Regions from separate parts of the Alteromonas sp. 4NS20-0143 genome, predicted to be linked through region 2. Evidence: predicted binding sites of a transcription regulator. Region 2 holds the regulator's gene; each other region holds the start of a gene.
What was found. Region 2 encodes LexA, which represses DNA repair genes until DNA is damaged. Its sites were predicted from a motif close to TACTGTATNNNNATACAGTA; they were not measured.
Positions count from the first base shown of each region.

Region 1: AC27HD_RS13390 (YebG family protein) is a predicted target of LexA. The motif match lies at 1,032-1,051, and genes of this name have one in related genera.
Region 3: AC27HD_RS12580 (DNA topoisomerase III) is a predicted target of LexA. The motif match lies at 1,223-1,242, and genes of this name have one in related genera.

Region 1 covers NZ_BAAJLR010000006.1:94,649-96,908, forward strand. Annotated here, with positions in the region: gene AC27HD_RS13385 (GAF domain-containing sensor histidine kinase) at 1-752, opposite strand, end outside; gene AC27HD_RS13390 (YebG family protein) at 1,097-1,384, shown strand; gene AC27HD_RS13395 (ABC transporter ATP-binding protein) at 1,582-2,260, shown strand, end outside.
Region 2 covers NZ_BAAJLR010000009.1:53,398-55,657, forward strand. Annotated here, with positions in the region: gene coxB (cytochrome c oxidase subunit II) at 1-11, opposite strand, end outside; gene lexA (transcriptional repressor LexA) at 599-1,225, opposite strand; gene AC27HD_RS16090 (sensor domain-containing diguanylate cyclase) at 1,339-2,260, opposite strand, start outside.
Region 3 covers NZ_BAAJLR010000005.1:213,605-215,864, reverse strand. Annotated here, with positions in the region: gene AC27HD_RS12580 (DNA topoisomerase III) at 1-1,025, opposite strand, end outside; gene AC27HD_RS12575 (DUF3307 domain-containing protein) at 1,344-2,249, opposite strand.

The DNA.
Region 1 (2,260 bases), on a different contig from region 2:
AGGTTGTCAACATACTGCGTGTTAAGGGGAATACGACTTCCCATTTTGCCATGGGTGAAATCCATAACATCTGATATCAGCCTAGACATTCTACTTGCACTGTTATCCATACGTGTTAGCACGTTTTTGGCCGTATCGTCCTGGATAATATCAGATAAAAAGTCGATCCCCATTTTTAGTGACGATAGAGGCGTTCTAATATCGTGCCCTAAAATAGCGATGTATTGCTCACGCAACTTAGCTGCCGACTGCTCGTCAAAAAGGGCCGCTTTTGTATCCTCTAGGGCCTCGCTTATTCTGATTTGGCGAGAGATGAGTGCAGCGAAAGAAGATATCTGATTAGTAATAAGTTCGGTTTTAAGCGTTGCAGGACGAGGGTCTAAACCGCAAATAGTGCCAAAAAAATTGCCGTCAGTATCGTATATAGGGTATGAGAAATAGCTTTCAAAGCCATACATTTGTGGGATCGGGCTTTGCTTAAACTCGTCATCTTCAGACGCATGTTCAATAATAATGGGCTGCTGAGAAATTCTTACCGAATTACAGAAGGTGGTTTGTATATCAAGCTTGTCACCTGGGTTCAGATTGAACTCGATACGGTCGAGTACAGAACACATAGTCCATTCTTGTTTGGTTACTCGAGCCACACAAATAAATCGTAATCCTGTTACATCCGCAAGCATTTCCATAATGTGCGGAATAACATCAATAGTTTGTATAACGCTAATATCCTTTGGGACTTTAATGCTCACGGGCAGCTTTCTCCATTTTTGAGTATTCCGTTTCTCAATCTATTCTTTATTCTCAATCTGTTTTTTACTCTCAATTTGTTTCTTAAAAGGCCATTGAAGAAAAAGCAGCATCGCCATGGAATTAGCATTGTCCCCATTCATATGGTGACACTGAACCCTACAAAATAAAAGGTGTTATTTATGTTTATGAAATACCTGTGACGTCCCGAGTGCTCTACACAACGTACATTTTAAAAAGAGAATATTAAATATTATGCAGCGAAGAAGAATTAACCTATCAACTGTTTATTTATACAGTTAAATACTGTACAGTTTTCGAGAACTTAAAAAGAAGGGGACCTACCATGGCCATTACCACACAGTATGTTGTTACGCACAAAGGGGTAGAAAAATTGGTAACTACCGACAAAAAAGAAGCTGATCAGTACGACAAGATGCTCGATGCAGCAGATAACTTAGCGCAATATATCCAAGCGAAGGGTATTGGTCTTGATGACAGCGCGTTAGAAGAACTATCCATCTTGCTGTCTAAAAACAAAGACAAGATCAGTAAAATATTTAAGGGCTCGTCTGCTGAAAGCGTACTGGAAGACGAAAGCGCAGAAGTGGTAAAACTCAAAGCTAACGGCTAGCAAACAGCCGTTAGCACGCGTGCTTTCTACGGTGCTTGCTCCTGCCTTTATATTAAGCTGCCCTAAAGCTAGGGCTCGCTTTCTATGACTTACTATCTCAATAATCTTGTTTAGGGCTGAACATCTAAGACATGTAAGTCACTTCGTTATTCGATAATATAGAAGAATGAAGATTGAGATAGTAGTTAGGAGTTAGCGTGAAAGCAGGCGTTAGTGCAACAGAAAGCCCAAAGACAAACGGTTCTTATAACATTGCCATTGCTATAGATAACGTTAGCTTTTCCCATAACGCTGCTCATAGTGAAAGAGCCCGCCCTTTTATTGAAATAGAGCAGTGGCATTTGTACCGTGGAGAGCATGTGTTTCTTTCCGGCCCATCGGGAAGCGGCAAAAGCACGTTTTTAAACTTGCTAAGCGGCACACTTACACCTGACAGCGGTACAATATCACTCTTGGAACAGCCTTTTTCTGCACTTTCTAATAAGCAGCGGGATCGATTTCGCGCTAACAATATTGGCGTTGTGTTTCAGCAGTTTAATCTCATTCCCTACCTGTCTGTTAAACAAAATATTAAGGCCGCGCTCTATTTTGCCGGTGCAAATATAAAGGACAAAGCCCTTGATGAGCGGATATTGACGCTACTTAACGACTTGCAGCTATCAAACCAACTGTTAAATGCGAAAGCAGACACCCTAAGCGTGGGTCAACAGCAACGCGTTGCCATTGCCCGCGCACTCATCAATACGCCTGATATTTTAATTGTCGATGAGCCCACATCAGCCCTTGATGCCAAAGCAAGAGATAGCTTCATGGACGTGCTAAAAAAACTCGCCAAAAACAGTGCGTTGGTTTTTGTCAGTCACGACCCTTACTTAA
Region 2 (2,260 bases):
AGTGATTTCACTCAGCACCTCCGTAATGGTAGAACCATTAACGCCAAATGTTGTTATGCGCAGTCTCTACCAAGTGGTTTGTGAACGATTAACTCAATACATCGATTTGTAAATTGAATTCAAAGTCATTGTTATTATTTTGTTAAAGCTTGTATAAGAATTGCGCAATAATGGCGTTCCGTCTAGTCTTTTCTGTTAAAAATTTAATGAGACAGTTAAAATTTAATCTAACGCAGTTTGAGCAGTGGGTTTTGTGATGCAGTGTAAAGCGAGGTAAATCAGGGGATAGTCAGGTTATTTGCAGTGAAAACTACACTAATTCTCTAGTAACGGAAAACAACATTTAGTTTCTAAAAATCAATCATTAACCGTGAAAAATTGAACAAATTTCACACAAAGTCAAGGCAATATAATATGTAATATCTTACTAATATTAGATAGAAAGCGTGCGTGGATTTTTATCAGATATAGAAGTGTATTAATGATATTTATAAGCACTGAAAGTCTTAGCTAATAGTGGTTTTATTAAGCATATCAACAAACTTAAGTGCAAAAAAAAGCGGCTATTGAGCCGCTTTCATAATAACGTCATAAAAGGCTACATCCAGTCGGCGTTTCGAATAACGCCAACGGCAATACCTTCAATGGCAAACGGCTCGTTTGCCAAGTCGACTTTAATAGGCGAAAACTCATCGTTTTCAGCATGAAGTAATACTTCTCTACCGCGTCTTTCTAAGCGCTTCACCGTCACGTCTTCGTCAACCCTTGCTACTACAACTTGGCCGTTATGTACATCGGTAGTGCGATGTACTGCTAGTAAGTCGCCATCGAGTATACCAATGTCTTTCATACTCATACCGTTTACGCGAAGCAAAAAGTCTGCGTGAGGCTGGAATAGAGCAGGATCCACTTTATAGTGCGACTCTACGTGTTCTTGAGCAAGAATAGGTTCACCAGCGGCGACTCTACCAATTAACGGTAATCCTTCCTCTTCAACCACTTCTTCTTCAATAGGAACAGTCAGTTTGATACCGCGAGACGTTCCTGGCAAAATTTCAATAACGCCTTTACGCGCAAGTGCCTTAAGATGTTCTTCAGCAGCATTAGCAGACCTAAAACCTAGGTGACGGGCTATTTCTGCACGCGTAGGCGGCATTCCCGTTTCTTGCATGTTTGATTTTATAAGTTCTAAAACTTCAGTTTGTCGAGCTGTGAGTGGGCGCATAAAAGACCTGTCTGTCTATACAGTTCCTGTAAGTATATACACCTAAACATAAATGACAAGCGCAGACACGCTGTCACAAACAAAAAAAGCGACTATCGCTATCAAATATGAAGTTAAAGTATACCAGGCTGCCAGCAGGTGCGGTTTCTACCACTTGACTTAGCCTCGTACAGAGCCTGATCGGCCACCGACAAGTAGGTACTAAAATCGATATCGAAGCAGTCTGACGTATAGCTAACCCCCGTGCTGATAGTAATATTGATTCGATCGTCTTTGTAAACAAGTTGCGCAGCGTTTATAGCCTCCCGAAGACTCTCAAAGGTGCTGTTTACTTCATTAGGGGATTTGTTCACTAACACAATGGCGAATTCTTCACCGCCTAACCTAGCCACAACACCGTGCTCGCTGCAAAAAGAGCGAGTGAGTGATGCAACCTCCTTTAATGCATAGTCGCCAGCATCGTGCCCGTAGGTATCGTTGACACTCTTGAAGTAATCTATGTCGATAATGGCTATGGCAACTTGCTGGTGAGTTCGGGAGATGAGATTACATTCATCTAAGAAAGCTCGTCTGTTTAACAAGCCGGTAAGGGGGTCGGTCATCGCAAGCATACGCAGTTTTTCTTCAGCTTCTGCCCGTGCGGTTTCCAAATCAACCGCATAAAATAAACCTGCTAATGCATCTAAAAACGGCTGGAAAAACGCTGCATCTGACGCTTTGTAAAATTCAAACTTGTTAGCTAAGCCAATCATACCCACAACTTCATCTTTTATCTTAATAGGAAGCCCAAGGAAGCGGTTAATACGAGGGTGGCCTTTAGGGGTGCCTCTTGAGGCGGGATGAGTTTTGGGGGTGTTGCTAATAATCACATCACCGGTTGTAATAACTTTGCCAAACAAATTATCAAAACTTGTGAAGTACAGGTTTCGCTTTTTATACTCTGCGTATTGCGTAAAGCTAGAACTGTCCCACACAATGTCTGAAATGGCATGAATAAAGAGTTTTGGCTCACTGTCTTTATCCTGCATTTGTGCA
Region 3 (2,260 bases), on a different contig from region 2:
GAGAATTGCTCGCTGGGAAGGTATCGGCAGTCTGAGCGAGGATAGGTAATGAGCTTGTGTTTTTCATAAAGAGACTGACACACATCAAGCACCAGCTTGGCGTTCATACCAAATTGCTTAGCCGCATCAATTTGCAGCGTTGAAAGGTTGTAAGGTAAAGGGGCGTTCAGCTTTTTCTGCTGCTTTTTAATATCATCAATGGTTGCAGGTTGATTCGATATCCTTCCTACCACATTTTCAGCTAGCCCTTTTGAAAGAACTCTCCCCTCATCATCCATATAAGACTGACACGCCTCGCTCGGCTGCCACTTTGCGGTAAACTGTTGCTGTGAAGGCGTGTTTATGTGAGCTAACACCTCGTAAAAAGGCTTCGATACGAAATTGTTAATTTCCTTATCTCTATTCACCACCAGCCCCAATATGGGCGTTTGCACTCGCCCTACAGAAAGCACCCCTTGATAACCAACTTTACCACCCTGAATGGTATAGGCTCGCGTTAGGTTAATACCGTATAACCAGTCGGCGCGGCTTCTTGCCAATGCTGATACCGAAAGAGGAATAAAATGCTTATTAGGTTGCAGCTGGTTTAATGAGCGCTTTACCGCGGGTAAGTTTAAATCGCTGATAAGTAAGCGCTGCATACTGTCGCGCTTTTGCGGAGTTACGTTGAGATAATCGATAACCTCATCAACCAGAAGTTGCCCTTCCCTGTCTGGGTCGCCAGCATGAATAATTTGGCTACACTGCTTCACAAATTTACGAATAATCGCTAACTGGCTTTTTGTTTTATATTTTGGTTTTAGTTGCCACTGATTAGGGATAATAGGTAGGTGTTCTAACTGCCATTTCTTAAACTTTTCATCGTAACTATCGGGGTCTGCTTGCTCGAGAATATGGCCCACACACCACGTAACTACATCGCCACTAGCTGTTTCGATATAACCTTGATGCTTTTTTTGAGGTTTAGGTAAGGCCTCTGCAATGGCTCTTCCTAGGCTAGGCTTCTCGGCAATGTATAACTTCATCGGCTCTATTTAGCATATTATCTTGAGTGGATGGTGCATGTTTGACTACATGCGAAAACGTTTTATAAAAGCTGCGTGCGAATCTACAATTGAAACTTTTTCTGTAGCTATATGTGACTGCATTCAACTACCTGTAACTACTCACATGAAAACACGTTTAAAAGTGCTTCATTATGTCTATCGCCATAATAAATAACCACTGTCATTATATCCAGTTATTTCTATCAGGCAGCGTTTTAGTAGCCTAGTTTAGTCGCATTAGTTTAGAAGCTTGGTTTAATCGCCTAGTTTTGAAGCATAGTTTTGAAGCATATAAGGTCACAGCTTGCCCATACACCATTTTGCTACAAGGCCCGTCGCGATTGTAATAACCACACTGGTCAGCGTACCTAACAACACGTACTCAGTAAGCTTTTTGTCTTCACTCTTTGTTAAATCGCCGAACCTAAAGATGGACTTTGCCGCAATTAAAAAGCCAATTGCAGCAAATTGGTTCAACAGCACAAAAGTAAGAATAAGTAGTCGCTCTAAATACCCAATACGCTGACCCGCCATGGCTAAGGTGCGCTGCACGGGAAGCTGCACTAATTCGCTGGTGCGTTTAGGGTTGGTCAGCTCATCAAGCTCTTTGGTCCATGGCGAAAGCAGCTGTTTTATAAAAATAGAAGTAGGACTTAAAATAATTAAATAAGCGAGCAGCAGTACCAAATGGTGATAGTTTATGGCGTAAATATGCTGCAGTAATGGCATGAACTGTTGTGTTAACAGCGCCCACAAGATGATAGCAACAGTAATATGCGCAGCTTGATCGATAACAAAAGCAAAGGTGGTTGGGCTAGCGTAAGACTTAACTGCGTCAATAATGAAATGAGTCACCATTACGCCAATAGCCACTAAAAATAGTGGTATAAGCTCTATTGCCGTTTCACTTGATGCAGCGCCAGTCTCTTTTGTCGCAAGCGTGGCAAATAAAGATAAAATCAATAAAGCAAAAAATGCCAGCACGCCGTGGAGTAAAGCATGTAAGTACAATGCCGGAGACAGCAGATGTTTAGTATTGCGACTTTTTACCCAGCCGGCAGGCTGAAAATAGAAGTCTCCCAACACGTGGGCTACCAAAAGCCCGGCTATCAGGGCTAGCTGTTGTAACTGCAGCTGCTCTGCACCTATTCCATCCATACTCAGCACTCCTATGCTCAACACCTCTATACCAATAGCTTCCATACTAAATCTCC